DNA from 4 places in the Nonomuraea sp. NPDC004186 genome. Region 1 is predicted to be linked to each of the others. Evidence: riboswitches for the same ligand, from Rfam matches in the RefSeq annotation. Region 1 holds a riboswitch; each other region holds the start of a gene.
The links. A riboswitch is a leader RNA that binds a small molecule or an ion and turns the genes downstream of it on or off. The one in region 1 is predicted to bind cyclic di-AMP.
Positions count from the first base shown of each region.

Region 2: linked by a shared signal. The riboswitch ahead of ACWEPL_RS05130 (hypothetical protein) and the one ahead of ACWEPL_RS42345 (CHAP domain-containing protein) in region 1 are both predicted to bind cyclic di-AMP.
Region 3: linked by a shared signal. The riboswitch ahead of ACWEPL_RS02055 (C40 family peptidase) and the one ahead of ACWEPL_RS42345 (CHAP domain-containing protein) in region 1 are both predicted to bind cyclic di-AMP.
Region 4: linked by a shared signal. The riboswitch ahead of ACWEPL_RS58780 (coiled-coil domain-containing protein) and the one ahead of ACWEPL_RS42345 (CHAP domain-containing protein) in region 1 are both predicted to bind cyclic di-AMP.

Region 1 is NZ_JBSGFQ010000072.1:1,000-6,789, reverse strand. Features, by position in the region: gene ACWEPL_RS42355 (alpha/beta fold hydrolase) at 1-561, shown strand, start outside; gene ACWEPL_RS42350 (YoaK family protein) at 527-1,273, opposite strand; gene ACWEPL_RS42345 (CHAP domain-containing protein) at 1,557-2,243, opposite strand; cyclic di-AMP (ydaO/yuaA leader) riboswitch at 2,257-2,394, opposite strand; gene ACWEPL_RS42340 (Gfo/Idh/MocA family protein) at 2,512-3,465, opposite strand; gene ACWEPL_RS42335 (aldo/keto reductase) at 3,485-4,306, opposite strand; gene ACWEPL_RS42330 (hypothetical protein) at 4,404-5,348, shown strand; gene ACWEPL_RS42325 (DUF6716 putative glycosyltransferase) at 5,351-5,790, shown strand, end outside.
Region 2 is NZ_JBSGFQ010000004.1:186,245-192,034, forward strand. Features, by position in the region: gene ACWEPL_RS05115 (carbohydrate kinase family protein) at 1-763, shown strand, start outside; gene ACWEPL_RS05120 (aminotransferase class III-fold pyridoxal phosphate-dependent enzyme) at 760-1,974, shown strand; gene ACWEPL_RS05125 (alpha/beta fold hydrolase) at 1,971-2,816, opposite strand; gene ACWEPL_RS05130 (hypothetical protein) at 2,855-3,547, opposite strand; cyclic di-AMP (ydaO/yuaA leader) riboswitch at 3,732-3,867, opposite strand; gene ACWEPL_RS05135 (DUF5302 domain-containing protein) at 4,034-4,234, opposite strand; gene ACWEPL_RS05140 (MDR family MFS transporter) at 4,283-5,731, opposite strand; gene ACWEPL_RS05145 (PadR family transcriptional regulator) at 5,788-5,790, shown strand, end outside.
Region 3 is NZ_JBSGFQ010000002.1:89,398-95,187, reverse strand. Features, by position in the region: gene ACWEPL_RS02065 (sugar ABC transporter substrate-binding protein) at 1-155, opposite strand, end outside; gene ACWEPL_RS02060 (ROK family protein) at 256-1,422, shown strand; gene ACWEPL_RS02055 (C40 family peptidase) at 1,455-1,985, opposite strand; cyclic di-AMP (ydaO/yuaA leader) riboswitch at 2,034-2,177, opposite strand; gene ACWEPL_RS02050 (3-isopropylmalate dehydrogenase) at 2,279-3,325, shown strand; gene ACWEPL_RS02045 (branched-chain amino acid aminotransferase) at 3,543-4,640, shown strand; gene ACWEPL_RS02040 (O-methyltransferase) at 4,679-5,323, opposite strand; gene ACWEPL_RS02035 (DsbA family protein) at 5,383-5,790, shown strand, end outside.
Region 4 is NZ_JBSGFQ010000158.1:9,415-15,204, reverse strand. Features, by position in the region: gene ACWEPL_RS58790 (ATP-binding protein) at 228-704, shown strand; gene ACWEPL_RS58785 (DinB family protein) at 714-1,214, opposite strand; gene ACWEPL_RS58780 (coiled-coil domain-containing protein) at 1,235-2,191, opposite strand; cyclic di-AMP (ydaO/yuaA leader) riboswitch at 2,197-2,338, opposite strand; gene galT (galactose-1-phosphate uridylyltransferase) at 2,404-3,483, opposite strand; gene ACWEPL_RS58770 (DeoR/GlpR family DNA-binding transcription regulator) at 3,480-4,256, opposite strand; gene ACWEPL_RS58765 (50S ribosomal protein bL37) at 4,402-4,479, shown strand; gene ACWEPL_RS58760 (TrpB-like pyridoxal phosphate-dependent enzyme) at 4,515-5,790, opposite strand, start outside.

The DNA of each region.
Region 1 (5,790 bases):
GCGGTCGGCGCGGGGGAGCGGCTCTCGGTGGCGGGGCACGACATCGGCGGTGCGGTCGCCCAGCACCTGCTGGTGGAGGGGAGGCCAGAGGTGCGGCGGCTGGCGCTGGTCAACTCGGTCACATACGACTCCTGGCCGGTGCCCGGCGTGGCCCGTTACCGGGATCCGGCCGTGGTGGCGGCCACGACCGTGGAGGAACTGCTGGCCGCCCGCCGCAAGGCGGTCACCACCGCGCTCGCCCGGCCGGCCACCGAGGCGGAGCTGGCCGATTACCTTGATCCGTGGAACGACCCGCGGGTGAGCCGGTCGTGGATGGCGCTGGCGGGCGCGGCCGACAGCCGTTACACGCTGGACCTGGTGCCCGCACTCAGGGCCGATGGGACGCCGAAGCTGCTGGTGTGGGGGGAGGACGACACGTTCCAGGAGGTCCGGTACGCCGAGCGCTTCGCCGCCGAGGTGCCGAACACGACGCTGGTGCGCGTTCCCGGGGCGGGGCACATCCCGATGGAGAACGATCCGGCCGGGGTCACCCGGGCGCTGGCGGAGTTCTTTCTCGGCTGAGACCGCTGCGGGCGACGAGGGCGACGGTGGTGAGCAGGGCCAGGGCGGCCGCCAGGGCGGGTGCGGGGCCGGTCGTGAGGTGGAGGAGGGCGCCGGTCAGGGCGCCGAGGAACATCGCGGCAATGGAGGCGGATCGACGCAGGGCGGCCCGGCCCGGCGTGTCGGCGGCCAGGCTCGTGAGGGTCGTGGTGAGGACGTTGGTGACCAGGTCGGGTACGCCGAGCGCGCGTACGGACGCGTTCTGCAGGCCCATGCCGCAGGCGAGCAGCACGATGAGGGCCGCCTGGGACCAGGTCGTGCGGTGTCCGGCCGTGAGGGCGATCGCGAGGGTGGCGGCGACGAGGAGCGCGTGTACGGCGGTGGCGGCGGCGAACGCCCGCCGCGGGTTCGCGGTCCGCCTGATCACCCGGCCGGCGCTCCAGGCACCGGCTCCGAAGGCGACGAGGGCCGCCGGGGAGGCCCATCTGGACATCTGGGCCTCCCCGGCCAGGGCGAAGCTGAGGAAGACGATGTTGCCGGTCATGTTGGCGACGAAGACGCGGCCCAGGCCGAGGAAGCTGACGGCGTCCACGAGGCCGGTGACGAAGGCCAGGAGGATCAGCAGGGCGGGCAGGACGCCGTGCGGGTTGGCGCCGCGCGGGAAGAGCCCGTCGGCGATCCGTCGCAGCCCACTCCGCACCAGCCTTCCGGGGCGTCTGCGCGCGGCTGGCATGGTGGGCGGCTCCTTGGCGAGGTCGCGGGCGGTTCGCCTCGGGTCTTCCCCGGTGACGGGCCGCCGCACTCGCGGGGGGTGAAACGCGACGGCCGAACGGCACCGGTCGCCGGGTTCCGCTCGGCACGCCGCCGCACTCGCCGGGGGTGAAACGCGACGAGCGCGCGTCCCGTTGCGGGACGCGCGCTCGTTCGGCGCTGGGGGAAGGCCGGCCAGGAGGTGCCTGGGGGAGTCCGGTCAGTAGGCGCCTGGGGGAAGTCCAGCCTGGAGGGGGACAGTCCGGTCAGGAACGGTACTGGGGGTAGCCGTAGCCGACGACCTGGGACTTGGGACGGACGCGCTCCTCGACCTTGCCGTTGCCGGTGTTGCCCTCGACGGTCGAGATGGTGCCGTCGCCGTTGTCCTTCTCGACGAACCCGACGTGCTTGATGTCGTTGAGGTTCTTGCTGCCGCTCCACGAGAAGTACACGATGGCGCCGGGCTTGGCCTCGGTGCCGAAGCGGTGGTTGGCCTGGAACCACTTGGCGTGGGCGACGGTCCAGGCGTCCCAGCCGATCTGCGAGCGGGCGCCGGTCTGGTCGCCCACCCAGGAGACGAACATCGCGCACCAGGCGGCGTTCAGGTAGTCGGCGCGGCTGCCGCCGTCACGGGCGATGGTCTCCGCGGCGCGCTGCGAGTTGGCGTACCAGCGCTGGAACTTGGTGCCGCCGCCGGCCGCGTTCTCGGTGATGCCGACCTGGGACTTGGCGAGGGCCAGGACCTCGCCGGCGGTGACGCCGGCCTTGGCCTCGCGCGAGCGCTCGGCGTGGTCGGCGACGGTGGCGGTGCCGGCGACGGTGTCGATCGGCTGCTTGTCCGCTGCGGTGGCGCTGGTCATGTGGGCGCCGAACGCGGTCCCGAGGATGGTGGCGCCGAGAAGGGCGCGGGCGATGTTGGTCTTCGCAGCGGAGGTAAAGCGGATGTTGGCCATCGAGGGGGTTTACTCCTTGCTTCCATGCCGCTTACCGGGTTAGCTGACGGGTTCGGACGTGGAAGCTGCCCTACGGCACCGAAGTGCCGATTCACCCCAAAGGACGTGGGTCCCCGGTTCCGCCCGAGGGCGGATTCAGCGGTCACAGGACGTTCCTGTGATGTGTCTTGCGATGGTCGGACAAGTCCGGACAAACCGGACGTATGTCTCAAGAATGCCTCAAACGTAATGCATAAGGCAAGAGCGTTACAAATCGATAAAGGCCCAGCTAGGCGACCTGCCTGCGAGCCTCGGCCAGAAGCCCCATCATGGCAAGGGATTCGTCGAGCGGCATGATCGAACTTTCGGTCCTGCCTTCGGCCGTCGCGGCCCGGACCTCGCGGAGCTCCCCGGCGTACCCGTTGTCCGCCGGATCGAGGATGTACTCCTCCGGCTCCATGGAGGGCCCGGAGAGCAGAATCCGCGGCGTGGCCCAGAACGGTGCCTGGAGGTCCGCCCGCATCTGAGTCCCTACAACACTGGCATGGTTCGGGTAATTCCCGAGCAACGAAGTCTCCACGAGAGCCTTCCTGCCACCGGGGTAGAGCAGCACGCCGCCGGCCTCCGCGTCGACGCCGTTGGGCGCCAGAGTGCCGGTGATCCGCAGGTCGGAGGGCATGCCGAGGATCAGCTGGGCCAGCCCGAACGGGTAGATCCCCAGGTCCAGGAGCGCCCCGCCGCCGAGCTCCGGCGCCCACAGCCGGTGCTCCGGGTCGTAGGACTTGGCGAAGCCGAAGGAGGCGTGCACCGAGCGGAGGTCGCCGAAGCGCTCGTCGGCCGCGATCTTCTGGACGAGCGGGTTGAACCGCATCCACATCGCTTCCATCAGGAACACGCCCGCCTCGCGCGCCAGGCGTACCATCTTCTCCGCGTCGTCCACGGTGGCGGCCAGCGGCTTCTCGCACAGCACGGCCTTGCCCGCGGCGATGGCGACCTCGGCCACCTCCAGGTGCTGGGCGTGCGGCGTCGCCACGTAGATCGCGTCCACGGCCGGGTCGGCGCAGAGCCGCTCATAGGAGTCGTACGCGGACTCCGCCCCCAGCGTGGCGGCCAGCGCCTGCGCCCGCCCCATGTTCCTCGATCCGACGGCGGCCACCCGCATGCCCGGTTCGGCCGCGATGGCCGCCCCGACGGTCCGCGCAATATTCCCTGTCGCCGCTATGCCCCACGCAAAATCCCGCACGCGGGAGATCGTAGACGAGTCAGGTCATGTTGAACGTGTCGGGGTCGGGTCCGATCCGCTGGCCCCTGTTCATCGCGCCGATGGCGGCCATGTCCTCGGCGTCGAGGATGAAGTCGAAGACGCCGATGTTCTCGGCGATGCGCGCCGGGGTGACCGACTTGGGGATCGCGACGTGGCCGAGCTGCAGGTGCCAGCGGAGCACGATCTGCGCGGGCGTCTTGCCGCACTTGTCCGACAGCTTGGCCAGCGCGGGGTCGTTCAGCAGGCCCTGGCCCTGGCCGAGCGGGCTCCACGCCTCGGTGAGGATGCCGTTGGCCTCGTGGAAGGCGCGCAGCTCGCGCTGCTGGAGGTACGGGTGCAGCTCGATCTGGTTGATGGAGGGAACGAGGTCGGTCTCGTTCATGAGGCGGGTGAGGTGGGCGATGCTGAAGTTGGAGGTGCCGATGGCCTTGGCCCGCCCGTCACGGTAGATCTTCTCGATCGCCTTCCACGCCTGCACGTACTTGTCCTGCTGCGGCACCGGCCAGTGGATGAGGAAAAGGTCGATGTAGTCGAGGCCGAGCCGGGCCAGGGACTCGTCGAAGGCCGCCTCCGCGCGGCCGTGGTCGGCGTTCCACAGCTTGGTGGTCACGAACAGCTTCCGGCGCGGGAGCTCACTTTCGCGTACGGCCTGCCCCACGCCTTCTTCGTTGCCGTACGCGGCGGCGGTGTCCACGTGCCGGTAACCGGCCTTGAGCGCGGTCGCGACGGCCTTGGCGGCCTCGTCGGCGGGGACCTGCCAGACGCCGTAGCCGAGCTGCGGGATCTGCACGCCGTCGGTGTTGAGCATGAGCGAGTTCATACTCTCCATTGTTCACGTCGCGTTTCTGGTGGCTTAAGGCGGCGGGGCTAGCTTGAAGCGGTCGTGAACGGGCCATCACCCGGCTGGGAGGACAGGAGTGGTCGAACAGGCGTCGGCCTGGGTGGAGTCACCGCTCCAGATGCTGTGCGCCGTCGAGGCCCATTACGCGGGCGTGCTCGGCCCCGAGACGGTGGTCGTGCCGCGTGCCGGTCTGAGGCCGTTGAAGGCCACGCGTCGGGAGCTGAGGTCTCTGGGGCTGCCCGACGGCCTGGAGCTGGCGGAGCCGCGTGAGCGCATGCCCAGGCGCGTGCAGGCCGTCGGTGACGCCTTCTCCGGCAGGGTGCAGGTGCGCTGGCTCACCTCGCGTCCCGGACGCATCGTCATCGTGGACGACGGGCTGGCCACGCTCCGGCTGCTGGAGCTGCTGGCCGCGGGGCCGTACCGGCCGTTGCTGCGGGCCAGGGCCCAGCCGACCAAGCTGCGCTCCGTGCTGGGCCTGGCGGCCGCGCTGCGGCTGCGCCTGAGCGACGTGTCGGTCTTCACCGCCCTGCCCGTGGACGAGGCCCTGGCGGACGGCGTACGGCAGGCCGGGATCAACCTGGTACGCCACCAGTTCGACTGGCTGCGTGCCCAGCCGCCCAGCGCGGAGGGGCCCGCGGAGCGCACGGTCGTCCTCGGCACCTCGCTCGTCCGCAACGGGCTCGTGCACCGCGACCACTACCTGCGCTGGCTGACGGACCTGGCGGCCCAGGAGCCGCTCGCGTACTACCCGCACCGCCGCGAGGACCCCGTGGACGTGGCCCTCATCAGGGAGCGCCCCGGCATCACCGTGCACGACGTGGGCGCGCCGGCCGAGCTGACGCTGCGCGGCCTGGACGCGGGCCAGCGCGTGCTCAGCCTGCCCTCGACCGCGATCACCTCGCTGCGGGTGCTGCTCAGCCCGCGCGGTGTCGCCGTGGAGCCCGTGGACGTTCCTGACGACTGGTGGACCAGCAGGGCGGCCCCCGCCCTTCGCTCGCATCTGACAGGAGTGTCCGGTTGAAAGTGTTGGCGGTCGCCGACTCCGACTCGTATCTGAAGTGGGCGGCCTGCCTGCTCGGCGACCTTCCCCCCGGTGGCACGGCGGAGCTCGTGGTGGTGCGCACGCCGATCGCGCCCTCGCCGGAGCAGATCGCCGCCGCCGTGGGCGGTCTGGAGCCGCCGCCGGTGGTCTCGGCGCGGTCCGTGCGGCGGCTGGCCGAGCGCATGCGCCCGGACGTGGTGCTGGTGGCCTGCACGGGCCCGGTGGTGGACGTGCTGGTGGCCGACGTGCTCGGCGACCTGCGGCCGCGGCCGGTGTTCGTGAGCGGGCTGCCGGGCATCTCGGTGCCGGCGACGGAGAAGGCGTGGTTGTTCCGCAGCGGGTGCGACCTGTTCGTGGTGCACAGCGAGCGTGAGGTGGCCGAGTTCTCGGAGATCGCCGGCCGGCTCGGCGGGGGAGGGGC
Region 2 (5,790 bases), on a different contig from region 1:
CAACCCCGTGATCACCATGGGAGCCGCCGGCGACGACGAGCTGGGTGACTTCCTGGTGGCGGTGCTCGCCAAGCGCGGCGTCGACGTCTCGCGCCTCGTGCGCAGGGCGGGCGAGCAGACGGCTGCGTCGATCCTGCCCATCAGGCCCGACGGCGGGCGGCCCAGCTTCCACGTGCCGGGGGCCAACCTCAGCGTGACGTACGCGGACCTCGACCCCGACGTGCTGCGCGGCGTGCGGGCGATCCACCTGGGCGGGATGGACGTCACCTTCGGCCTCGGCGACCCGGCGTTCTTCGCCCTCCTGGACGAGGTACGCGCGTCCGGCACCGTCATCACCATGGACCTCCTTTCGGAGATGCCCGACTTATTGGGAATGGCCCGCGCTTTCCTGCCGCACGTGGACTACGTGCTGCCGAACGAGTCGCAGGCCCTCCTCATGACCGGCGCCTCCGACGTCGGCGAGGCCGCCCGGGCCCTGCTGGCCGATGGCCCGCGCGGCGTGCTCGTCACGCTGGGGGCCGCGGGCAGCCTGGTGGTCACTGCGGAGGGCGCGGAGACGGTGCCCGCACTCAAGGTGGACGTCTCGGACACGACCGGCTGCGGGGACGCGTACTGCGCGGGGTTCCTGACAGGCCTCCTGCACGGGCAGGACGTGCTGACCGCGGCTCGCTGGGGCACGGCCGCCGCCGCCCGCGTCGCCACCGGGCTCGGCTCGGACGCCGGCCTCATCGATCTCGACTCGACTCTAAGGACTCTCGGATGACCGACGCAGAACTCCGTCAGCGCGCACTGAAGGTCGTCCCCGGCGGCATGTACGGCCACCTCAACGCCGCCCTCTTCGCCCCCGGCTTCCCGCAGTTCTTCGAACGCGGCGAGGGCTGCCGCCAGTGGGACGTGGACGGTCGCGAGTACATCGACTTCATGTGCAGCTGGGGCCCGGTCGTGCTCGGCCACCGCCACCCGCGCGTGGAGGAGGCCGCCGCCCGGCAGGCCGCGCTCGGCGACTGCCTCAACGGCCCCGGCCCGATCATGGTGGAGCTGGCCGAGCTGCTGGTGGACACCGTGCCCAGCGCCGACTGGGCGATGTTCTCCAAGAACGGCACCGACGCCACCACGCAGGCGCTCATGGTCGCCCGCGCCGCCACCGGCCGGACCAAGGTGCTGATGGCGCACGGCGCCTACCATGGGGCGGACCCCTGGTGCACTCCCTCCCTGGCGGGCACGACGCCCAACGAGCGGGCCGACCTGGTGGAGTTCACGTACAACTCACTCGAGTCCTTGGAGGCCGCGGCGGCGACCGTGGAGGGCGACGTGGCGGCGATCATCGTGACGCCGTTCAAGCACGACTCGTTCGAGGACCAGGAGCTGGTGGAGCCCGCCTTCGCGCGGGGCGCCCGCGCCCTGGCCGACCGGCTCGGGGCCGCGCTGGTGATCGACGACGTGCGGGCCGGGTTCCGGGTCGATCTGCGGGGTTCCTGGGAGCCGTACGGGGTGCGGCCCGACCTGACCGCCTGGTCGAAGGCCATGGCGAACGGCTACCCGATCGCCGCCGTCACCGGCACGGACGCGCTGCGCGGACCGGCGCAGACGCTGTACTCGACGGGGTCGTTCTGGTTCTCGGCGGTCGCCATGGCGGCGGCCAAGGCGACCATCGAGACGCTGCGCGACACGGACGGCATCGGCGCCATGGAACGCGCGGGCACGCAGCTCCGCGAAGGGCTTTACGCGCAGGCCAAGTCCCACGGGTTCGTGGTGAACCAGACGGGACCCGTCACGATCCCGTGGCTCAGCTTCGACGGGGACGCCGACCTCTCCGTCGCGATGTGGTGGAGCGACGCCTGCCTGCGGCACGGGGTCTACCTGCACCCGTGGCACAACTGGTTCATGTCGGCCGCGCACACGGAGGCCGACGTGGCCAGGGCGCTGGAGGGCACGGACCAGGCGTTCGCGGAGACCCGTGCCCACTTCGGCTAGGGAGCGGTGAGCTTGCTGATCTCGGCCACGACGGACGGCCAGAGCGGGCGCGGCAGGTCGTGGCCCATGCCCGGGTAGGTCACCAGCCGGGCGCCCGGGACGGCCGCGGCCGTGGCCTGGCCGCCCGCGACCGGGACGAGCTGGTCCGCCTCCCCGTGCAGCACCAGCGTGGGCACCCGCACCCCGGCGAGCCCTGCCGTGCGGTCGCCCGAGGCCATGATGGCGGCGAGCTGCCGGGCCGTCCCGCCGGGGTCGAAGCAGCGGTCGAACGCGAGTCCGGCCAGCAGGGTGATCCGCTCGCGGTCCAGCTCGTATCCGGGCGAGCCGATGACCGACCAGGTCAGCACCGCCTGGGCCTGGACCGCTTCGCGGTCGGCGGGGGGCGCGGCCATGAGGGTGGCGAGCGCGGCCTCGGTGGGCGGGGCCGCCGAGGGGCCGGGGGTGGACATGATCGAGGTCAGGGTCAGCACCCGGTCCGGGTGGCGGATGGCCAGCGCCTGGGCGATCATGCCGCCCATCGACGCTCCGACCACGTGGGCGGCCGGCCAGCCCAGCGCGTCCATGAGTCCCGCCGAGTCGTCGGCCAGGTCGTCCAGCAGATACGGCGAGGGCGCCCCCATCGCGGGAACGCCCTTGTCGTGGAAGTGTGTGGAGAGACCGGCGTCGCGGTTGTCGAACCGTACGACGTGGTGTCCCTGGTCCGCCAGCAGCGCGCAGAGCCCTTCATCCCAGTGGATGAGCTGCGCGCCGAGCCCCATGATGAGGAGCAGGGGGCGCCCCTCGTGCGAGCCGAAGCTCTCGTAGGCGATTTCGATGCCGTTCGCGGCTACGCGGGTGGTCACGAGGACCAGAATGACATTCTGGTCCAGGTCCGTAAAGTTCAGCCCTTGAGAAGATTGCGAACGCGGTCGCTGGCGAGCACCACGCCGCCGCCCACCGCGGCCACGGCGCTGGCGACGACGGCGCCCGTGCTGGCGCTCCACTCTCCGGCCTCGCGCGCCGGCGCCGGCACGGCCGCACCGGCCGCCGGGGGCTCGGCCGGGTTGTTGTCACGCTCGGACCAGGCGCCGGTCGAGAACGGGACCGGGTAGTTCTTCTTGCCGGGACCGTTGCCCCACTTGGTGATGACGTAGTCGACCTTGATGTGCCCCTGGCCGCCGACACCGTCGACGCCGAGCGTCTCCATGTTGAACGAGCCGCCGGTCAGCTCCGCGAACGTCTTACCGTCCAGGTCGAGCATGACGCCGTTGTTGGAGGGCACGCCCGGGCCGCGGTCGCCGACGAAGAAGGGCAGCTTCTTGCCGTCGTGAATCACGTATCCCTCGGTCATGAGCGGCCAGCTCGGGCTGGCGGCCAGACCTTTCTGCATGGGCTTGCCACTGGCGGGCAGACCGGTGTCCCCGGCGCGGCCGGAGGAGTCGTCCCAGAAGTACGAAGCGGTGGTCGAGCCCTTGAGCAGGACCTTCTCGTCCGTGTTGGAGTCGGCGTGGGCCGCGGTGCCGGCGATGGTGAGCGCGCCGACGGTGGAGGCGGTGAGCAGAGCGAGGGTACGCAAACCAGAACGTGCAGACATGAAAGTACAGTCCTTCGCGAGGGGGCAGGGGGATTGCGCTCGCTGAAAAAGGGCGTAGCAGGGCAAAGCACCTGACAGGGGGAAAGCTACGCGGAGCGCGAAACGAGCCTGGAGAAGGGACCGCTCAGAGGGCGGCCGTCATCACGCCGTATGGGTGTTCTACGTGATCATTCAAGTTCTGCATATGTCCTCTCCATCTCGCCTACCGGGTTAGCTGACGGGTTCGGGCGGTGGAGTTGCCCTACCGACACAAGGTCGGATTCACCCCAGGGAGGTGGGTCCCCGGCTCCCGAGTGATCGGGATTAGGCGCCAGCCGGCTGGTTCCCTTGTGTGGTCCACGCCACCGGCTGGTAAGTGGGCATCACTCTAACCACGTATTCCGGACAAACACAAACAGTTCGTCATGAATCGGTGTAAAGATCTACCTGCCTCCGGCATAGAGAAAGGGGGCACGGCATGGCCGTACCCCCTTGAAATTCCCGGCCTCAGCCGCCGCTCTTGCGCCTGAACGATCTTTTACTCGCAGCCGGACCGTGCGTCCCGTGGATCTTCGATGGGTCGCCGCCCTTGCCACCCGCGCCCGAGTCCGCGTGCTGGTTACGCTTGCGCTCCAGCGCCTCGCGGAACTTGCGCTTCATCTCGTCCTCGGGAGTCTCGCTGACTTCCGGCTCCGGTGTTTCCGCCATGAGGACCTCCATGGTGTTGGGGACTATCACAGCTTCGCATGGCGCCGCTTATGACGCGAAACTGGCCTCAACCCTGTTCTGCGGCGTGGCGGGCACCTCCAGCCGCCTGGCCGGCATCGCCACCAGCGCGATCAGGGCGAGCAGCGCCCCCGCCACCCCCAGCGACGGGATGACCGCCGCCGCGGCGGAGGCGTGCGCGGCGGCCAGGCCGTGCACGGGCGCCTCCGCCGTGACCGTCGAGGTGTAGAGGGTGCCGCCGACGGCCAGCGCCACGGAGCCGCCGATCTGGCGGAAGAAGGTCAGGTTCGCGGAGGCGACGCCGATGTACTGCGACTCGACGGACTGCTGGGAGGCCACGGTCAGGCCGGACAGCATCGGGCCCATGCCCAGCCCGATCAGCAGCATCCAGCCGGCCAGCAGCAGCCCGTCGGTGTGCGCGGTCAGGTTCAGGCAGAGCAGGGTGCCCGCGACGAGCAGGAACGGGGAGGCGACCAGCCACGGCTTGTAGACCCTGGTCCTGGACATGAGCGCGCCCATGACGACGCTGCCCAGGACCATGGCCAGCGTCATCGGGTAGATCCTCAGCCCGGACTCGGTCGCGCTGACGCCGAGGGACTGCTGGAAGTAACGCGGCAGGAACACCACGCCGGCGTACATGCAGAAGGCCGTGAAGAAGGACGTGACGTTCACGAGCGTGTAGGTGCGGTTGCCGAACAGGTGCATGGGCATGATCGGGCTGGCCGCCCGCCTCTCGACCAGCACGAACACCGCCAGCAACGCGGCCGCGAGCACGATCGGCCCGGCCACGGCGGCGTCGGTCCAGGTGTTGCCGTCCAGGCCCTTCTCCGTCAGGCCCAGCAGCAGCGCGCTGATGGCCACGGTGAAGACCGCGATGCCCGCGTAGTCGGGGCGCCCGCCGCCGCCCACGCCCGGCCGGTTCGGCAGGCGGCGCGCGACGATCGCGATCAGCACGAGGCCGATCGGCACGTTCACGTAGAAGGCCCACCGCCAGGTCGCGTGGTCGGTGAACAACCCGCCCAGGAACGGCCCGGCCAGGTACGTCAGGCCCATCACGCCGCCAAGCGCGCCCTGCACGCGGGCGCCGTTCGTACCCGGAGGGAACATCTCCATCACCAACGCCATCGACAGCGGCAGCAGCGCGCCCGCGCCGAGCCCCTGCAGCGCGCGGAACGCGATGAGCTGCGGCATGTCCTGCGCCGCCCCGCACAGCGCGGACCCGGCCACGAACACCACCATCCCGATCAGCAGCAGCGCCTTCCTGCCGTGCTGGTCGGAGAGCCGGCCGTAGAGCGGCACGGTCACCGTCGAGGTGAGCAGGTACGCCGTCACCACCCAGACGTAGAGCGTCGTGCCGCCCAGCTCGGCCGTGATCCGTGGTAACGCGGTGCCGACGATCGTCTGGTCGAGCATCGCCAGGAACATCCCGCCGAGCACCGCGAGCAAAAGGAGCCCTTGAGGCTTCATGTCATCATTCACATGTGAAGAGTGATATGTAAGTCCTGACATGTCAAGTCTTCGATATGCTGGCGCGCATG
Region 3 (5,790 bases), on a different contig from region 1:
TCGGGCAGGAACAGCGCGATCGTCTTGCCGCCCTGGTTCTGCGTGGTCGTGGTGGTGGTGGCGCCGGTGCCGTTTCCGGCACTGTTCCCGGCGTTTCCGCAGGCGGCGGCCAGGAGGACCGCCGCGACAGGGATTGATCGCCATGCTCGGTGCATCGCACTTCGTCCTTCCGGATGTGCCGCCCCTGTGCTTGGTAAGAAAGGTAATTTACTATCAGGCGAGTTGGCTAGGCTCTGTTTCCTCAAGGAGGGTGAGATGCGGGGCGACCTGGGTAATCCGCGGATGCTGCGAGTGCTGAACGAGCGCCGCCTGCTCGACCATCTTCAGGAGCACGGCCCCGCCTCGCGCACCGACCTCGCCAAGATCACCGGCCTGTCGAAGCCCACGGTGTCCGCGGCCCTGGCCGGGCTGGAGGTGGACGGGCTCGTTCACCTCGTCGGCGAGGTCTCCGGCCGCCCGGGGCCGGTCACGTCCCTGTACGACGTCAACGCCGCCGCCACCCACGTCGCCGGCGTCGACATCGGGCGTGACTGGATCAGGGTCGCCGTCGCCGACCTGCGCGGGAAATTCGCCGGCCGGAGGGACGGGCGCAACACCGCCCTCACCTCCGCCGAACTGGCCCTCCTGGTCGGACAGCTGTGCCGGGCCGCCGCCTACGAGGCCGGCGTCGACTGGCCCGACATCGCCTGCGCCGTCGTCGGCACGCCCGGCGTGTACGACCCGGAGCTCGGCCGCCTGGAGTTCGCCCCCAACCTGCCCGGCTCCGACCTGGCCGAGCGCCTGCGCGGCGAGATGGAGGTCGACCTCGTCATCGAGAACGACATCAACCTGGCCGCCGTCGGCGAGCACACGCACGGGGCGGGGCGCGGCACGTCCAACTTCGCGCTGGTGTCCGTCGGCACCGGCGTCGGGATGGGCATCGTGATCAACGGTGAGCTGTACGTGGGCGCCCGGGGAGCGGCGGGGGAGGTCTCGTACCTGCCCGCGACCGAGGACCCGGCGCCGCCGGCCGGTGACGCCCTGGCCCACGGCGCCACGGAGGCGGTCGCCGCCGCGCCCGGAGTGGTCCGCGCGGCCCGCGCCGCCGGCCTGAGCCTGCGGACGGCCAAGAAGGTCTTCGCCGCGGCGGCCTCCGGCGACAGAGTGGCCCGCTCGGTGGTGGAGGCCGAGGGGCGCCGCATCGGCGGCCTGCTGGTGGCGGTGGCCGCCGTGCTGGATCCGGAGGTGATCGTGCTCAGCGGCGGCGTGGGCCGCAACCTGGACCTCCTGGGGGAGTCCATCGAGGCCCGCATCGCCGAGCTCGGCCCGCTGCGGCCGTCGGTGGTGGCCAGCACGCTGGGGGACAGCGGCGTCCTGCTGGGCGCGGTGGCCCGCGCCAGGACCCGTGCCTGGGAGCTCATCTTCGACGCCCGCCTCCCCTGACCGTCGCGTGGGGAGGCGGACGCCGCAGCCTCCTACAGGGTGGCCGTGAGGGTGGTGGGCGTTTCGTCGCGCTGCTCCTGGAGCTTGGACCAGAGGCGTACGCCCTTGCGGTCGGGGCGGACGCCACCCACGAAGGAGTCTCTGCGCCAGGAGGTCAGGCGCTCTTCCTTGACCACGTCACCCGTGTGCGGCGAGTGGACCATGTAGCCGGGCCGGGAGATCATCCCGACATGCCCGAGGCCGTGGAAGAAGACCAGATCGCCGGGTTTGAGGTCCTTCCAGGCGATCTTCTTGGTGAACGCGCCGTACTGTTCGGCGGCGGTGCGGGGGAGTTCGATTCCGGCGTGCTCGTACGCCCTGAGCATGAGCCCGGAGCAGTCGTATCCGCTCGGGCTGGCGCCGCCCCACACGTACGGGGTGCCGCGCTTGCTCATGGCGAACTTGATGGCGACCTTCCAGGCGGGCTTCGGAGCCTGTTTCTCCTGGATTTCCTTGATCTGGCCGCCGGTCAGGGTGGTGAGGTCGTCGAGCTTGGACGAGGCATGGGCTGGGGAGGCCAGCATGAGCCCGGCGGCGCCCGCCGCCAGGACAATGGCGATTCGAGACAGGGGTCTGTCCTTCCATACGGCCGGCCGGGTTAGCTGACGGGCTCGGGCCTGGAAGTAGCCCTACGGCATGGGGATGCCGACTCGCCCCAGGGGGAATGTGGGTCCCCGACTCCACGCAACGGCGCGCGGATTAGGCTGGTCGGTGACTTTAACGAAACGGTCAAAGAACCGCAATACCGGACAAAGGGGGCGTCCGAAAGATGAGATGAAGTGTTCGTCAGCCGAGACGACGCGGTAAGGTACCGCCCATGGAGTCGCGTAACATCCGTCTGGCCGTCATCCCCGGCGATGGGATCGGCACCGAGGTCGTGGCCGAAGGGCTCAAGGTCCTGGAGGCAGTTGGCACGAAGATCGAGCCCACTCACTACGACCTGGGAGCCGCACGCTATCACCGTACCGGCGAGACGCTGCCCGACGCCGTGCTCGAAGAGCTGCGCGGCTACGACGCGATCCTGCTCGGCGCCGTGGGCGACCCCAGCGTGCCGCCGGGCATCCTCGAGCGCGATCTGCTGCTGCGGCTCCGCTTCGAGTTCGACCACTACGTCAACCTGCGCCCGGTCAAGCTGTTCCCCGGCGTGGAGACCCCGCTGGCGGACACGCCGCCGGAGAACATCGACATGATCGTCGTCCGCGAGGGCACCGAGGGCCTCTACGCGGGCACCGGCGGCGCCATGCGGCGCGGCACCCCGCACGAGATCGCCACCCAGGAGTCGCTCAACACCGCCTACGGTGTCGAGCGCGTGGTGCGCTACGCGTTCGAGAAGGCCGTCACGCGGCCGCGCAAGAAGCTGACGCTCGTCCACAAGACCAACGTCCTCACCTTCGCCGGTGACCTGTGGCAGCGCACGGTCAACCGCCTGGCGGCGGAATACCCCGACGTCACGACCGACTACTGCCACATCGACGCGGCCTCGATGTTCTTCGTGAGCCAGCCGGAACGGTTCGACGTGGTCGTCACCGACAACCTGTTCGGCGACATCATCACCGACCTGGGCGCCGCCATCGCGGGCGGCATCGGCCTGGCCGCCAGCGGCAACATCAACCCCGAGCGGTCCGCGCCGAGCATGTTCGAGCCGGTGCACGGCAGCGCCCCCGACATCGCCGGCCAGGGCAAGGCCGACCCGACCGCGACCATCCTGTCCGTCGCCATGCTTCTCGACCACCTGGGCCTGCACACCGAGGCGGCCAAGGTCGAGCAGGCGGTCGCCGATGACATCCTCGAGCGGCTGGCCGGCTGGGCGGGCCGCACCACCCACGAGATCGGTGACGACATCACCGCGCGAGTATCCGGCTAGGACCGCCTAGCCCCCAACGCGCCTGGTGGTCCGACGAGGGCCGCCAGGCGCTTTTTTGCGTCCAAAAGGGCTGATCGCCGCATTGGCCGCTTGCCATCCCATATAGCGAGACAATAGGAAGTACCGGGACTGCCTTCCGGGCAGCGCCCGCTCACCAGCACCGATCCGCAGATTTCTTGTAGATTTGGGCAGATTCGCAGAGAGAAGGACCGACGTCATGACCATCGCTCAGAAGCTCAGCTTCGACGTGCAGCTATCCGACCACGCTCGCACCGCGGCCGAGCGGGAGCAGGTACTGGCGAACCCCGGCTTCGGGCAGACCTTCACGGATCACATGGTCTCGATCGACTACACCGAGGGGCAGGGCTGGCACGACGCCAAGCTCCTTCCGTACGGCCCGCTCTCGCTCGACCCGGCCACCTCGGTCTTCCACTACGCGCAGGAGCTGTTCGAGGGGCTCAAGGCCTACCGCCAGGCCAATGGCTCGATCGTCGCGTTCCGCCCGTACGCGAACGCCGCCCGCTTCAACCGCTCCGCGCTCCGGATGGCCATGCCGGAGCTGCCGGAGGAGGCTTTCGTGGAGTCGCTCGAGCTCCTCGTCCAGACCGACAGGGAATGGGTGCCCACGACCGAGGGTCACAGCCTCTACCTGCGCCCCTTCATGATCGCCACCCAGGCGGGGCTCGGTGTCAACTACCCGTCGAAGTCGTACAAGTACATGGTCATCGCCTCCCCGGCGGCCTCGTACTTCACGGGTGGGCTCAAGCCCGTCTCCGTCTGGCTGTCCACCGAGTACACGCGGGCCGCCCCCGGCGGCACGGGCTTCGCGAAGTGCGGCGGCAACTACGCGGCCGCGTTCGTCGCGCAGCGGCAGGCCGTGGAGAACGGCTGCGACCAGGTGGTGTGGCTGGACGCTCACGAGCACAAGTACGTCGAGGAGATGGGCGGGATGAACCTGTTCTTCGTCTTCGGCGACAAGCTCGTCACCCCCGCGCTGACCGGCACCCTGCTGCCCGGCATCACCAGGGAGTCGATCCTGGAGCTGGCCGGCGACCTGGGCCTGGAGACCGAGGAGCGCCTCATCTCGATCGACGAGTGGCAGGCCGGATGCGAGTCCGGGGAGCTCACCGAGGTGTTCGCGTGCGGCACGGCGGCCGTGGTCACGCCGGTGGGCACGGTGAAGGGCGCCGACCGCTCCTGGAGCGTCGCCGACGGCAACCCCGGCCCGGTGACGATGCGGGTGCGCGAGGAGCTGGTGGGCATCCAGTACGGCGCCCGCCCCGACGCCCACAACTGGATCCACAAGATCGTCTAGTGGGGACGGCCGGGTCCGCGAGGGCCCGGCCGCCGCGCCTAGTTCTTCCTGATCAGGGTCATCCCGTCCGCGACCGGCAGCATGAGGACCGTCACCCGCGGATCCTCCATCACCAGGTCGTTGAACTGCCGGATCTCCACGGTGGTCTGCTCCTCGTGCGCCGGGTCCGCCACGTGGCCCCGGCGCAGCGTGTTGTCCGCCACGATCAGGCCGCCGGGCCGCAGGCGCTCCATGAGCAGCTCGTAGTAGCCGGGGTAGTTGCCCTTGTCGGCATCGAGGAAGGCCAGGTCGACGGTCTGGTCGAAGGCGGCGAGCGTCTCCAGCGCGGGCCCGAGCGTGAGCGTCACGCGGTCCTCCACCCCGGCCTCGCGCCAGTAGCGGCGGGCGACGGAGGTCCACTCGTCGCTCAGGTCGAAGCAGTGCAGCCGCCCGCCGGACAGGCCCCTGGCGATGCACACGGACGAGTAGCCGGTGAACGTCCCCACCTCGACGACGACCTGGGGCGCCACGAGCTGGGTGATCATGGTCAGGAAGGTGCCCTGATCGGGCGAGATCTGCATGCCGGCGGCGTCCCCGGTGGCGCTGAGCGTCTCCTTCGCCAGCTCGTCCAGCAGGGCGTCGGGCGGGGTCGTGTGCGCGAGGACGTACTGTGCTACGGCGGGATCTAGGAGGTATGCCTTCATATATCCATTCTCCCGGCATCGGGTAAGGTCTGCGCGATCAATGAGGTGAGAGTGGGCTGATGATGAAGCGGTTGCTGGCGGTGGCGCTCGCGTGCGTGGCCATCGCCATACTCGGGGTGGTGTCGTTCTCGGAGCCGGGCCGATCGTCCGACGGGGTGCGGCTGACCCGGCAGATGGACGGATCGATGGTCCTGGCCGACCGGGGCGGGGACGCCCCCGTGCTGGACGTGTACGAGGACTTCGACTGCCCGATCTGCAAGGACATGCACGCCAAGGTAGACGGCACCATCAGGAAACTCGCCATGGAAGGCAAGGTCAAGGTCGTCTTCCATCCGGTGACGATCTTCCAGGAGGAGCCCATGCGCTCCAACTCCATCCGCGCCGCCGCTGCCGCCCGCTGCGTCCCCGAGGAGAACTGGCTCGGCTTCAGGGACGAGCTGTACGCCATGCAGCCCGCGCCGCACGGC
Region 4 (5,790 bases), on a different contig from region 1:
TCCTATCAAGGTCCGCACACACAGTGACACCACATTGCCGGGTATGACAAGGTCTCAACCCCGTGTCCGATTAGCAGAGTTATGCCCCAAAACGCCGCTTGCTACTGCACAATGCAAGTGCACGTGCATTTGGGTCTTGCAGGTGCAGCGATCGTGACCCATGATGGCTTAGTGCATATTGGGCCAAACATGCACTAAGTCGGGCGGAACGGGGAGGTATCGGCAGCATGGTGGAGGATCCTCTGGCCACTGCCGATGCATTGCAAATCACCCGTGACGTGGGCTTCGACCACCTGCTCATGGGTGGCAAGCCGTACACGACCTCGTGCCCGCTGCCCTTTCAGGCCGACTCCGTGAAGACGGCCAGGGACGTGACCCGCTCGACCCTGAAGGGCTGGGGCCTGCACGAACTCAGCGACGACGCCGCGCTGGTGGTGTCGGAGCTCGTGACCAACGCGGTGCGCTACGCGATGTACGCGGCGGGACGGCGGGAGATCGAGCTCTTGCTGATGCGCGTACAGCCGCACGTGCTGCTGGCGGTGGCCGACCCCAGCGACGAGGTGCCGCGCCCCAAGGAGCCGGACTTCATCTCGGAGAACGGGCGCGGCCTCTACATCGTCGAGACCTACAGCCAGTGCTGGGGCTGGGACCCGCTGGCCCGCGGCGGCAAGGCCGTGTGGGCGCTGTTCCGCACCGAGCCCTGATCGGTCCCGTCACTCTCCGGTCACCCCGTCGATGCGCTCGCGCAGCAGATCCGCGTGACCGTTGTGCCGCGCGTACTCCTCGATCATGTGGATGAGGATCCAGCGATGGGTGCATTCCTGGCCTCTGTGGTCACCGACGGCGTCCAGCGGCCTGGCGTCCGAGATGGCGCGGGCGCGGGCGACCTCCTCTTCCCACGTGACGAAGGCCTCCTTGACGGAGGCGGCGTCCACTTCCTTGAAGTCGGCGTCGTTGTCGCGGTCCTTGTCCCACAGCTTGGGGAGGTCCTCGCCGTTCAGCACGCGGCGGAACCAGGATCGTTCGACGTTCGCCATGTGCCGGACCAGGCCGAGCAGGGACATGGTCGAGGGTGAGACGGAGCGCAGGCGCAGCTGATCGTCCGACAGGCCCGCGCATTTGACGGCGAGGGTGCCGCGGTGCCATTCGAGCCAGTTGTTCAGCGTGGTCCGCTCGTCGCCGGTGAGAGCGGGCGGGATTCGGGTGTCAGTCATGATGTCCGACCTTATCCAGCTCAGTACATCGAGATGTGGACGTGGTCGTAGTGGTTCTCGGTGACGCTGCCGCGGTCCGACATGGCCCGCCAGCCCGAGCCCATGTTGATGCGCTGCTTCCAGATCACGTACTTGACGCCGAGCTTGCCCTTGTTCTTGAGCGCCCAGTCCGCGATGCGGTCGCCCAGGGCGTTGTTGATGGCCGCGGGCATCGTGCCGCCGGTGCTCATCATGAAGTCGCAGGCGCGCCCGAGCGGGTGCTCGCCGCTGGAGCCCGAGCGGAAGCAGCCCACCGTGTACGGCAGCTTGAAGTTCTTGGCCAGCTCCGCCTTCATCAGCCGCGTACGGGCCGTGATGTTGTCCGAGCCCGAGGGCAGTTCCGGTGCCCAGCTCCCGTCGGACTTGCGGCCGGGACCGAGCGGCACGAGGTCCTGGAGCTTCTTCCTGATGTCGTCGATGATGTCCTCGGCCTCGGAGCGCTGTTCGGTCACGTCCTTGGCGTCCACGCCGATCTGGGTGGCCAGCGCGGCGGCCTCGTCGGAGGCCTTCTTCTTGTCGTCGCGGGCCTTGGCCACCCCCTGGACCAGAGCCTGCTGCTCGGCCGTCAGCTGTTCGAGCAGGGCGGCGCCGCCGCCGTTCTGGACCATCAGGACGGAGGGCAGCGACGGGTCGTGGTTCTGGTAGCGCATCCTGGCGAGGTCGCCGACCCGCTGCTCGGCGGCGGCCAGCGTCTTCTCCGCGGCCGCCAGCCGCTCCTTGGCCGCCTTGGCGGCGGCCTGCGCCTTGGCCAGCTCGACGCGCTTGAGGTTGTACTTCTCGATGAGCTTGTCGATCTTGCTGTTGAGCTGCTTGAGCTGGGCGCGGAGCGCGGCCTCCGACGGCTTGGGGGCCGCCGAGGCCGCGGTCGCCGGCAGGAGGGCGACGGCTGCGGCGGTGACGAGGCCGATGGCAAGAGTCGCGGGGGACGGAGCCGCCACGTGGATGTTCCTCTCCCTCTGCCGGCCGGGTTAGCTGACGGGTTCGGGCTGGGAGCTGCGTGCCCTACCACCGAAGTGGATTCACCCCAGGTGCGGATGGGTCCCCGGCTCCCGGGCGACTCGCCCGGGATTAGGCGTGTGCCTGCTGTTACGGCCAGGCACAAAAGGGATGTTAGTGGTAGATCACGAGTAACGCGACCCCCATTAGAAATCTAATAGTGATCTACCTGTGATCGAAGCATCCGGGCGGCCTCCTCCGGCAGCACGTCGTTCACGAACGCCCCCATCGCGGACTCCGACCCGGCCAGGTACTTGAGCTTGCCCGGCGCCCGCCTGATGCTGAACAGCTCCAGGTGCAGGTAGCCGAGCTCGCGGTCCTGCCGCACGGGCGCCTGGTGCCAGGCCGAGATGTACGGCATCACCACGCCGAACAGGTCATCGAAGGCCCGCAGCACCGAGGTGTACAGGGGTGCGAACGCCGACCGTTCCTCCTCCGTCAGCGCGGCCAGATCGGGCACCTGCCGGTGCGGGTAGATGTGCACCTCGTACGGCCACCGCGCGGCGGCCGGCACGAACGCCGTCCACAGCTCGTTGGAGGCCACCACGCGCGTCCCCGCGGCCCGCTCGGCGGCCAGCACGTCGGCGAACAGGTTCCCCTTCGAGTAGCGCCTGGCGGCGGCGAGCTGGAGCCTGGTCCTGGGCGTGACGTACGGGTAGGCGTAGATCTGGCCGTGCGGGTGGGCCAGCGTGATGCCGATCTCCTCGCCCCGGTTCTCGAAGCAGAACACCTGCTCCACGCCCTCGATCCCGGACAGCTCGGCCGTCCGGTCGGCCCACGCCTCCATGACCAGCTCCACCTGGCCGTCGGAGAGCTGGGAGAACGACGACGAATGCTCAGAGGTGAAGCAGACCACCTCGCACCGCCCCACTCCCGGCCGGACCTCACTCAGACCCCCCGCGTCTGTATAAGTCCCGAAATTGGTGGAGAAGGAGGGGAATCGGTTCTCGAACACCACCACGTCGTAGTCGTACGCCGGGATCTCCGACGAGCGCGTTTCCGACGACGGGCACAGCGGGCACTCGCTCGCCGAACCGGTCGGCTGGAACGTGCGCGTCTGCCGGTGCCCCGCCATCGCGATCCACTCCTCGGTCAGCGGGTCGTAACGCAGCTCGGAGGCCACCGGCCGGGGGTCGAGCACCCGCCGGTCGATCGCGCTCCGGTCGGCGTCGTCCCGCTGATCGAAGTAGATCAGCTCACGACCGTCGGCCAGGTGGGTGATGGTGCGCTTCACGAGCCCTCCGCGATGATCAGTTCTCCGGCCCGTTCGGCCAGCTCCATGCGTGCGTCCTCAGGCAGCCCCGCATCGCTGACGACCACGTCGGCCTCGGTCAGCTCGGCGATGGTGCTGATGCCGACCGTGTTCCACTTCGTGTGGTCGGCGGGGATGACCAGCCGGTTGGCGGCCGCCACCAGCTCCCTGTCGGTCTCCGATTCCAGCAGGTTGGGGGTGGTGAACCCGGCCCGCACGCTCATCCCGTGCACGCCGAGGAACAGCGTGTCCACGTGCAGGCGGCGGATCGCGGCCACGGCCACCGGGCCCACCAGCGCGTCGGACGGCGTGCGCACGCCGCCGGTCAGCACGACCGTGCGGTCGGAACGCGGGTTGCGGTGGAAGACCTCGGCGACGGGGATCGAATTGGTGATCACTGTCAGCTCGGGGACGGCGATCAGGTGGCGGGCCAGCGCCCACGTGGTGGTGCCCGCCGAGAGCGCCACGGCCGTGCCCGGCCGGACGAGGCCGGCCGCGCGGCGCGCGATGGCCTCCTTCTCCTGCTGCTGGCGGGCCGACTTGGCGGTGAAGCCCGGCTCCTCGGTGGAGCCGGGGCCGAGGGCGGTGGCGCCGCCGTGCACCTTCTCCAGCAACCCGCGCTCGGCCAGCACCTCGAGGTCCCGACGGATGGTCATGTCGGATACGCCCAGCTCGCGGACCAGGTCCGCGACCCGGACGCCGCCGTTGCTGCGCACGCGTTCGAGGATCGTCTGCTGACGCTGCTGTGCGAGCACGCCCGCTCCTTCCAACAGATTCCACCAAATTATGACACGGAATTGTTGGGGAATGTTAGTTCGCGTGCTGCGCTTGCGCTGGTCAGCACGGGCGGGGAGGCTCGTGGCGTAGCCGATCATCGGCCCGATCACCGGAGGCGAGCTTATGGCCAGGCGCTCACGCAAGGGCAAGGCACGCAAGAAGAAGAAGGCGAACCACGGCAAGCGCCCCACGGCGCGCTGACCGGGTGGCCGCCTCTTTCGGCGGCCACCCCGCTTTCAGCCCGGCAGCTCGGTCAGGGCCTGCTCGATGCGGTCCTGCGGCAGCGTGTAGTCCTCCAGGTGCCCGGCCAGGTAGCGGTCGTACGCGCCCAGGTCGAAGTGGCCGTGGCCGCAGAGCGCGGTCAGGATCACCTTCTCCTCACCGCTCTCCTTGCACCGCAGGGCCTCGGCGATCGTCTCCGCGAGCGCGTGCGTGGGCTCCGGGGCGGGCACGATGCCCTCGGTCCTGGCAAAGCGGACACCCGCCTCGAAACACTCGCTCTGGGCGCGGGTGACCGCCTCGAACAGGCCCAGCTCGTACATGTGCGACAGCAGCGGCGACATGCCGTGGTAGCGCAGGCCGCCCGCGTGGATCGGGTCGGGGATGAACGCGTGCCCCAGCGTGTGCATCTTGAGCAGCGGCGTCAGGCCCGCGGTGTCGCCGAAGTCGTAGGCGTACACGCCGCGCGTGAACGACGGGCAGGCGGCCGGCTCGACCGCCCTGAACACGGTCCGTATCCGCCCGGCCAGCTTCTCGCGCAGGAACGGGAAGGTGAGACCGGCGAAGTTCGAGCCGCCGCCGGTGCAGCCGATGACCAGGTCCGGCATCTCGGGCAGCTGTTCCAGCGCCTCCTCGCCGATCACGGTCTGGTGCAGGAGCACGTGGTTGAGTACCGAGCCGAGCGCGTACCGGGCGTCGGGCGTGGCGGCGGCCACCTCGACGGCCTCGCTGATCGCGATGCCCAGGCTGCCGGGCGAGTCCGGGTCGTCCGCCAGCACCTTGCTGCCCGAGCCGGTGACGGGTGACGGGCTGGCGTGGACGGTGGCGCCGTACACCTGCATGAGAGAGCGGCGGTACGGCTTCTGGTCGTACGAGGCGCGCACCATCCAGATCTGGCATTCGAGGTCGAACTGGGAGCAGGCGAACGCCAGGGCCGACCCCCACTGCCCGGCGCCCGTCTCGGTGGTCAGCAGCCGCACCCCTTCGCGAGCGTTGTAGTACGCCTGGGGTACGGCCGTGTTCGCCTTGTGCGACCCGGCGGGCGAGACCCCCTCGTACTTGTAGTAGATCCTGGCCGGCGTATCGAGGGCCTTCTCGAGCCGGCGCGCCCGGATCAGCGGCGTCGGCCGCCAGAGCCGGTAGACGTCGAGCACCTCTTGCGGGATCGGGACGAACCGCTCACCGCTCACCTCCTGGCCGATCAGCTCCATCGGGAAGAGCGGCGCCAGGTCGTCGGGCCCCACGGGCTCGCGCGTCGCCGGGTGCAGCGGCGGCGGAGGCGGGGCGGGCAGG